Regions from separate parts of the Priestia sp. 40 genome, predicted to be linked through region 2. Evidence: riboswitches for the same ligand, from Rfam matches in the RefSeq annotation. Region 2 holds a riboswitch; each other region holds the start of a gene.
The links. Region 2 has a riboswitch for thiamine pyrophosphate ahead of thiM (hydroxyethylthiazole kinase). Riboswitches for the same ligand answer to the same signal wherever they lie in the genome.

Region 1 (3,281 bases), on a different contig from region 2:
GAGCTTATCAATTCAATTGGAGATGATCCGCTTCTTCCTATCCTAGCAATGGGCGGAGCCGGTCAGGTCGGTGCAGCTTTTGCTATTTATATCAAAACAAAGAAAAAACGTTTAAAGCGAGCAATTGGAGGCGCACTTCCTTCAGGACTGCTCGGAATCGGAGAGCCACTTATTTTTGGAGTCACACTTCCTTTAGGGCGGCCATTCTTAACCGCTTGTCTTGGAGCTGGAATCGGCGGAGCGTTTCAGGCGCACTTCCATATTGCAACTGTAGCAGTGGGAGTATCAGGTTTACCGCTTACGTTTTTAGTTCATGCGCATCAAATTCTTCTTTATTTACTTGGATTAGTTATTGCTTACGCAGCAGGCTTTATTTGTACCTATTTCTTTGGATTTAACGATGAAATGGCGAGGGAGTTTGAATGATTGGCATTTCGTTTTATTTGAACGATAGAGATGCCAAACAAAGATTAGTAGAAGCGAGTGAATGCGGCGTTACACGCGCATTCACTTCACTTCACATTCCAGAGGAAAAAGGAGATTTGGCTGAACGGGCAAAAGAATTGCTTCATGTGGCTAGAGAGTGTGGAATAAGCGTGTATGCAGATGTATCCAAGGATACACCAGTTCATTTAGGTATCGAAAGCCTTATGACTCTATCTTCACTTGGCGTATCAGGTATTAGACTAGACGATGGCTTTAGCGTAGAAGAAACGATTTTACTTGCGAATGAGTTTTATATTGCCCTTAATGCAAGTACATTGTCAAAACAAGAAATAGAAGCGCTGTTATCTGCAGGCCTTCATCATCATCAGCTGCTTGCTTGGCATAATTTTTATCCGCGGCCTGAAACAGGGCTTGAAGAAACGTTTTTTCAACAGCAGACAGATTTATTCAATGAACTTTGTATTCCAGTGTGTGCTTATACTCCTGGAGAAGGCGAAAAGAGAGGTCCTATTTATCAAGGTCTTCCTACTAGAGAGAAGGACCGTAATAGATGTCCTTTTATCTCTGCAGTAGATTTATACGGATGCGGAGTAACGGAGGTTTATATTGGAGATCCATACGCCAGTTCAAGTTTATTAAAACGTTTAGTTCAATATCAAGAAAACCGCATTATTCCGCTACGCATTCGTTCACCTCATATACAGGGAACGTACAGCGTGCGTCCGGATATATCAAGAGACGTTCTGCGTTTGGTGGATACACGATCTGTAGAACCAGTGCCGCCATATCATACAGTCGAGCGCGGAATTGGAGCAATTACAATGGACAATGATGGCTACGGACGTTACAGAGGAGAGGTTCAAATAGCTAAAAGGAATTTGCCTGCAAATGCTAATGTTAACGTGATTGGGCATGTGATAGAAGAAGATCATGAACTGCTTTCGTTAGTGAGATCGGGTCAAAAACTTGAGCTTATTACTGTCTAAATGGAAAAAACGTGTATTTTTAAAGAAGCCAATAGCTAACTAGTAATCTTACAAAAACAAAGAGCACACACTGCTTGAAGAAGGTGTGTGCTTTTTATTTTACTAAAAAGGAAACTATTTTCATTACCCTATCATGAACCTTTCTATTGAATAAAACGCTTTACTATGATAAAACTATTACAGGTAAACATATGATAATAGATTAATTTCATAGAGATACAACACCACTAGGGGTGCTTTCGAAGCTGAGAGAGACGAGAAGTCTTAACCCTTATAACCTGAACTAGGTAATACTAGCGTAGGAAAGAGGTATTGTAATGCATGTTTTGTATGGGATTTCCTTACGAACTCGTTATAATAATTTTGTGTACATAAACAAAAACACTTCTTTCCTGCGAAAGAAGTGTTTTTTTATGCGTAAAGGAAGGTGTCATAAATGGAAGAAACAATTGATTTGCTTGTCAAACAGGTAGAGGAGCGCAAAGGAGAGTTAATCCAGTTATTAACAACGCTTGTTTCGTATAAAACGCCAGCGCCTCCTGCACGAAATTCTCGTGAAGCGCAGCTGCACGTAGCGAATTTTCTTAAAAACTGCGGTTTCTCCATTGATATGTGGGACTTATATTCTAACGACCCCATCGTAGTGGGTACGTTAAAAGGACAAAAATCAGCTGACTATCAAAGCCTGATTATTAACGGTCATATGGATGTTGCTGAGGTACAAGAAAATGAAAAATGGGAAACAGATCCGTTTGAAGCTGTCGTGAAAGACAATAAAATCATCGGACGCGGAGTTGCTGATATGAAAGGCGGCTTGGCAGGAGCGTTGTTTGCAGTTCAGCTTTTAACGGAAGCAGGAATCAAACTGCCGGGAGACTTGATTTTTGAATCCGTTGTAGGAGAAGAAGTAGGAGAGGCAGGTACGCTGCAATGCTGTCAGAAAGGGTATACAGCTGACTTTGCGCTTGTAGCGGATACGAGTGATTTACATATTCAAGGTCAAGGCGGAGTGATCACGGGATGGATTACGATAAAAAGCAGTAAAACCTATCATGACGGTACACGCCGAAGTATGATTCATGCTGGAGGAGGGCTTTTAGCCGCAAGCGCTATTGAAAAGATGGCAAAAGTGATCGGAGGGCTGCAAGAATTGGAGCGTCACTGGGCTGTTACAAAGAGCTATCCAGGATTTTTGCCAGGGACAAATACGATTAATCCAGCAGTAATCGAAGGCGGAAGACATGCTGCTTTTATTGCAGATGAATGCAGGCTGTGGATCACCGTTCACTATTATCCCAATGAATCGTACGACCAAGTATCAAAAGAAGTGGAAGAATACATTTTAGCTATTGCAAAAGCGGATCCATGGTTAAAAGACAATCTGCCAACCTTTGAATGGGGAGGCACATCGATGATTGAAGACAGAGGAGAAATCTTTCCGTCATTAGAAATTGATGAAAATCATGCAGGAGTGCAGCTGCTTGCAAAGACTCATGAACAAATGGAAGGGAAAAAGCCTCCAATTGATGTGTCAACTAGCGTAACAGACGGGGGATGGCTAGCTGATGCGGGAATTCCGGCGGCTATTTACGGTCCGGGAAATTTAGCAAATGCACATGCTGTGAACGAACAATTAGATATTAATCAGCTTGTTCAATATACAAAAGTGATGGTGCAGTTCATTTATACGTGGCTGCATACGCATAAGGAGTGATCATCATGAAATTTAGTGAACGATTATACGAAAAGCTGCAGCCTATTTGGCGTCAAAATCATAATCATCCCTTCGTACAGGGAATGGGAGACGGAACGCTTGAAAAGGAAAAGTTTCGCTTTTACATGATTCAA
Region 2 (3,281 bases):
CAGGTCCCATTCCTACATAATCCGCCCCGTCTTTTATCGCTTGCTGCAGCTCTTGTACATTATGAACAGAGACGCCCACAATTCCTTTTCCTATTTTTTCTCGAACAATATGAGCTTTTTCATCTTCTTGTCCAATATGAACGCCATCTGCTTGTAAGCGGATCGCTAAGTCAAGATCATCATTCACAACAAAAGGAACGCTGTGCTGCTGACAAATTTGCTGAAGTTCTTTCGCCAGCTGATATTTCGCTTCTCCTTTTAGGGCACCCTCGCCTTTTTCACGAAATTGAAACACGGTAACGCCGCCTTCAATTGCTTCTTTTAATACTTCTTTCGGATCTTTTTTACAGTTATTACTGCCCATTATAAAATAAACTTGCAGCAGCTTTTTGATTTCTTCGTTTGTCATTTTCCGGCTCCTTTTAACGTTGATGTACTCTTGCATATGATTCAATATCCTGCCCAGATAAAAGATGAAGCTGGTTTAAGAGCTCAATTTGAAAGCTTCCCGGCCCTTCTTCACCTTTTTTCGCTGCGGCGATTTCACCTGCCACTCCGTAAAAACTTAAAGCAGCAACGCTTGCCTCGACATATTCTTTTTCTACAGCAGCGAAAGCTCCTATAATTGATGTCAACAGACATCCAGTCCCCGTCACTTTCGTAAATAACGGGTGACCGTTGTCTACTGTATACGTTGTGTTTCCATCCGTGATTACATCTTGTTTACCCGTAATAACAATCACTGTATCTAATTTGTTCGCCGCTTTCTCAGCAAGTTCAATGACGTCTCCTTGCCCTTCTAATGAATCAACGCCTTTAATGAGCCATGACTCGCCTACTACATTCGCAACTTCAGCAGCGTTACCACGAATAACTGCAATATTTAATTCTTCTACAAGCTGACGTGCTACTTCTGTACGAAACGGTGTCGCTCCGGCTCCTACAGGATCGAAAATAACCGGCACGCCATTTTCATTTGCTGATTTTCCTGCTATTCTCATTGCTTCTACTTCTTGAGCCGTCAGTGTACCCATATTTAAGACAAGCGCTCCGGCGATTCGAGCCATATCAGCCACTTCTTCCTTCGCATAAGCCATAACAGGTGCCGCTCCTAGGGCAAGCAGTCCATTTGCTGTAAAATTGGTTACCACAACATTCGTAATATTATGAATAAGCGGACTTAAGTCTCTTACTTTTTCTAATTGAGCTGAAATTTTACTAATATCCATGTTCTCTCACTCTTTTCATTTAGTTTTAACACTGCAAAAAAAGACAAAAAAGCACCTTGCATGCGCAAAGTGCTTTGGTATGTACTCACATTCCCTGCGCTGGCATTATCCAACAGGTTCAAATGGTCAACAGGCGCCCCTGTACTCTCAGCCTGCCCCGCGCAAGCTCCCATACTATTCTTGTTACGTTTAAAGTTTACTATTAACCCTTTTTATTTGCAACCATTTCACTGTTTTGCCGATAAAATAAAGCTTCGCTATAGGCTGAGTGGTGTTGTAAATCTTACAGCTTTACTAAAAGCATCATTAAAAGACCTCCAGTAAGCTACTGGAGGTCTTCTATCCCCTAAAAATTCTATCATTTTTCCTTCTCGTTATTTCTCTTGAATCGCTTGATTTCTCACAGCTGTTTTTCGATCCTTCCCTGCTCTTAAAGATAAAAGAAAACAAAGCAGCAGTACAAGTGCAGCTGATACGTACGGATAATTAATGTTTATATCAAAGAGAAAGCCTGCGACAACGGGTCCAATAATATTCCCAAGACTTGTATAAGCAGAATTTAGTCCGGCTACATACCCTTGGTCGTCTTGTGCCATCATCGACATTTGCGTGCTGATTGCCGGACGTAAAATATCTGTTGCTAAAAAGACGATAAATGTTACAACAATAATAAGCCAGTACGTGTGCACAAATAGCGTAAGTAAAATAAAAAGTCCCGTCATCATCAAGCAAAACGAAATCACTCTTTTTTCACCGAACTTATTTAAAATCCAGCCAAAAATCGTAACCTGCACAACAGCCCCTGCAATAGAGCCAAACGTAATAACAAACGCAATATCTTTTGGCGTAAAGCTAAATTTATGATCCACAAATAGTGAAAAGATCGTTTCATAATTGGATAATCCAAACGATGTCACAAAAACGATAATTAAACTTAAAAAATAAGGTTCTTTATAGGAATTCATAAGCTGCAGTAGCAGACGCTCTTGCTTTGGATTTTCGTTGCTTACAGAATCTTGTACAGGGCGGGACTCTGGCAAAACAAACAGCGTAATCACTGCTGCTAAGCCCCCTGCTACTGCGGCCATATAAAACGGTACGCGCATGCCGTATTCAGCTAAAAAGCCCCCGATACCGGGCCCAATAATAAATCCTGTTGTAATCGCCGCCGTCACATAGCCCATTCCTTTAGCACGTTCTTTAGCAGACGTCACGTCCGCTGTATAGGCCATAACAGCAGGCATAATAAGCGCGGCCCCGACCCCGCCTAGCATTCTCGATACAAATAATAAGAGAGGTGTACTCACTGAACCAAAGAACCATTCAGACAGGGCAAAAACAATCATTCCCGCTACAATAATTTTCTTTCTCCCTAACGAATCTGATAACCGCCCCGCTAAAGGTGAAAACAGAAATTGAGTTAGCGAAAACACCGCTACTAAAAGGCCCATCACGCTGCCGTTGATATGAAGCTCCGTCATATATGTTGGCATAATTGGAATAACGAGACCGATTCCCGTAAAGATAATAAAGATATTTAGCATAAGCAGCAAAATCGCCGCTCGATTTCTCAATAATAATGACATATAAACCTCCTGATTACAAAAATACTGAACGTTCGGTCTATAAAGATACAAAATAATGAGGGATTACTCATTGCTAAAATAAGTATCCCCAATTATTTAAGAAGACCTTACTATAATTCCGTTTAAAAATACATCGATCGCTGAATGATAAAGCTGCATGGCATTTTCCGTACTCGTTTTTCGAGACATGCGGCTCATTCCAACAAATAGCCCTTCTAAAATCACTGCAAGCTGCTCTGCATTTTTATGAGAAAACTCACCTTCATCGATGCCTTTTTGCAAAAGTTCGCGGTTAAACTCCACGTGCCGTTTCACCATTTCATCAATTCGCTCTTCGATATCGCTTCCCTTTTCCTCATTGTTAAAAAACTCATCGGCGGCTTTTGTAAGAGGATGATTCAAATCATCTAAAATGATTTGCTCAGCAATTCCAAAAAGCTTATCTCTTGTTGTTTTGTAAAGAGAC
Region 3 (3,281 bases), on a different contig from region 2:
TCCGCTGTGTATGGAATAAGCATTCCAATAACAAAAATAGCTAAAATATAAAATAACAAGATGCGCCAGAAGACTTGTTTAACTGCGCGAGGAACCGTTTTTTCCGGATCTTCACTTTCTCCAGCTGCGACTCCAAGCAACTCTGTTCCTTGGAATGAAAAACCAGCAGCCATAAAAATACCTAGTACAGTAAAGAATCCACCGTGAATCGGTCCATCACCAAGCGTGAAGTTTTTAAAACCTGGTGCTTCATTGTTAAAGATACCAAAAATCATCATAATACCAATAACTAAAAAGATGATAACCGTTACTACTTTAATTAACGAAAACCAAAATTCAGATTCACCAAATCCTTTTACAGAAAGGTAGTTAAGCCCAAACATAATTAATAAAAACAGGGCACTCCATAAAATGGAAGAAGAGTTTGGGAACCAAAATTTCATAATAAGGGCTCCAGCGGATAATTCAGCTGCAATCGTAATAGCCCAGTTATACCAGTAGTTCCAGCCGAGAGCGAAACCAAAGGATGGATCTACAAAACGAGACGCATACGTACTAAATGAACCAGCTTCAGGCATATAAGCTGCGAGCTCTGCTAGGCTGGTCATCAAAAAGTAAACCATGACGCCAATGATAGCGTAAGCTAAAAGCGCTCCCCCAGGTCCTGCTGTGTGAATTGCTCCACCACTTGCTAGGAATAAGCCGGTTCCGATGGCTCCTCCTAATGAAATCATCGTTAAGTGGCGAGATTTCAACCCACGTTTTAATTCTTGCTGCTCTTGCATAGATAAATACTCCTTTCGAATGTACGGAAAGAGACGGGATAACATAAAAAAAGCCCGCAGTATATGTGCGCGCTTTTAAATCTGAAAACCGCGTCAACCTTCCGTGAAGATAGCTCTTCACATCACTCGCATGATGTGACAGTTCTGTTCCTGTTCGGAGACAGCCCCAGCTTAAATCAACCGAGAAGTGATCTAAACTTCGGCAATTTTTCCTTTCAAGCAACATCCTCAATGTTCTCTGCATTTCCGTTACTTTACTATTAAAAACTGCGACCTCTACCTCATCGATTAGGATGAGGGTTTTTTATATTCAATTGACATAAAAGAAGTATAACAAATACTAAAACGATTGTCATTATAAAAAATAGATTCAGAAAATAGAAACATCTTTGAAATCTCTCGAATCTATTTTGTTACATATGGTATAATATACATTGTCTTTATACTACATAAATATCCAAACGTACCACAGGGGGAGCCGCCGTGCTGAGAGTGAACGAAATGTTCAGACCCTTAGAACCTGTTAGTTAACGCTAGCGTAGGAATGTGGGAATAGTAGCATATATTTGCTTACTCCTGTGTAAACCGTTTGATATGAATGATTCAAAAACAGGAGTGAGAAACGTGAATAAAGAATTACCTTTACAGGCTAAAATTGAAATAGCTATTTTTGCAGCATTGGCACTTCTACTTGACCTTTTGCCTTCCATTAAGATTGCAACGGCTGTAAGTATTTCGTTCTCCATGGTGCCCATTTTTATTATGTGCTTTCGCTGGGGAGTAAAAGGCGGGGCTCTATCTGGTCTATTATGGGGGCTTTTGCAGTTAGCGACAGGAACGGCTTATATTTTAACAGCGCTACAAACATTTATTGAATATATTGTGGCTTTTGCTTTTATAGGTTTTGGAGGTATTTTTTCACAATCTATTAAAACAAATTTAGCTACCAATAACAGATCAAAAGCTTTTGTTTTGATTGTTTTATCCCTTATTATCGGAAGCTTCGCACGTTATTTCTGGCACTTTATTGCTGGTATTATTTTCTGGGGATCGTACGCACCAAAAGGTATGTCCGCTCTGTGGTATTCTTTTTCAATGAACGGTATTTCAATGGTAGGGTCACTAATAGCCTGCTTAGTCATTCTTTCATTGTTAATTCCATCGGCATCAAGAATGATTGTAACTAAATCACATTCATCATAAGAAAAAAGACTAAATCTACCAAGATTTAGTCTTTTTTGTCATTTGTCACCTTTCTTTACACAAAAGTGTGTCAGGTTTGATAACATAGTTAGTGAAATATTCAAAAAACTGTTTTATGATAGTCAACATATTCAAACGAGATAAAGGATTGATAGCATGCTACAGAAATGGATCACGAGCATAGGTTTAGATATTGGAACAAGTACAACAAAACTGATTGTAAGCAAGCTGTTAATAGCAAATCAACAAAATCAGTTTACGCTGCCAGGCTGTCAAATTATTGATCGTCAAGTAACGTATGCAAGTTCTATCTATACCACACCTATGCTAAACGAGGTTGAAATCGATGTTCAACGATTAACGGTACTACTAGAACAAGAGTACAAGAATGCAGAAATCTCCTTAGATCAAGTGGAGGCGGGCGCTGTGATCATCACAGGAGAAACTGCTAGAAAGCAAAATGCAGAAACTATCGTTCACTATCTAGCCGAACATGCTGGAGATTTTGTTGTTGCAACAGCCGGTGCTGACTTGGAAGGAATATTGGCGGCAAAAGGATCAGGAGCAATCCAACATTCCGCTGAAACAAATGCAGTAATTGCCAATATTGATGTAGGAGGAGGCACCGCTAACATCGCTTTATGTCAAAACGGAAAAGTGATCGAAACGTTTACGCTGCATGTAGGTGGAAGATTAATTCGGCTGAATTCAGACGGCTTTGTTACCTACGTTTCACCTTATTTAACTGAATTTTTAAAAAATAATTCTTTAATACTGCGAGAAGGTGAAAAAGCAACATTTGAAAAACTCTCGTCTATCTGTCAATTACTAGCTGAAGAAACCGTGAATTATGTAAGAGCACTAATTCAAACCTCTTCGCTGCTCGTTTCTCCTCATACAAGATCTTCTATCCAACCAGAAACAATTATGATTTCAGGAGGGGTAGGAGCAATGATGGAGAAGCAAAAGCCGAAAACAGTGAGGGAAGTGGCTGTACATGGAGACATTGGTCCTCTGCTAGCGTATCAGTTTCAATCCATACACGTATCTCAAGCCGCTGAAACAACGCGCGCTACTGTCATTGGGGCTGGCATGCAAAATACAGAAGTTAGCGGATCAACCGTATACATTAAGTCTAAAAAACTGCCGCTGAAAAACATTCCGATTATAGAAATACCTGTACAGCCAGAGGAGGAGTGGAATCCGCAGCTGTTTCAAGAAAGAGCTCGAGCGTCATGCATGCAGGCTTCAACTATTTTCAGCGCAGAAGATCCTCCCGTTGCTATTGCTTTA

Region 1: another riboswitch for thiamine pyrophosphate. It lies ahead of ACO1DI_RS15235 (acetylornithine deacetylase); the one in region 2 lies ahead of thiM (hydroxyethylthiazole kinase).
Region 3: another riboswitch for thiamine pyrophosphate. It lies ahead of thiT (energy-coupled thiamine transporter ThiT); the one in region 2 lies ahead of thiM (hydroxyethylthiazole kinase).

The regions. Positions count from the first base shown of each region.
Region 1 is NZ_JBMPZA010000015.1:60,084-63,364, reverse strand. Features, by position in the region: gene ACO1DI_RS15245 (PTS transporter subunit EIIC) at 1-426, shown strand, start outside; gene ACO1DI_RS15240 (MupG family TIM beta-alpha barrel fold protein) at 423-1,433, shown strand; TPP riboswitch at 1,653-1,755, shown strand; gene ACO1DI_RS15235 (acetylornithine deacetylase) at 1,870-3,147, shown strand; gene tenA (thiaminase II) at 3,153-3,281, shown strand, end outside.
Region 2 is NZ_JBMPZA010000016.1:19,081-22,361, forward strand. Features, by position in the region: gene thiE (thiamine phosphate synthase) at 1-409, opposite strand, end outside; gene thiM (hydroxyethylthiazole kinase) at 423-1,229, opposite strand; TPP riboswitch at 1,304-1,412, opposite strand; gene ACO1DI_RS18495 (MFS transporter) at 1,604-2,815, opposite strand; gene ACO1DI_RS18500 (TetR/AcrR family transcriptional regulator) at 2,912-3,281, opposite strand, start outside.
Region 3 is NZ_JBMPZA010000019.1:76,741-80,021, forward strand. Features, by position in the region: gene ACO1DI_RS21965 (amino acid permease) at 1-785, opposite strand, end outside; lysine riboswitch at 888-1,072, opposite strand; TPP riboswitch at 1,247-1,347, shown strand; gene thiT (energy-coupled thiamine transporter ThiT) at 1,380-1,988, shown strand; gene ACO1DI_RS21975 (ethanolamine ammonia-lyase reactivating factor EutA) at 2,145-3,281, shown strand, end outside.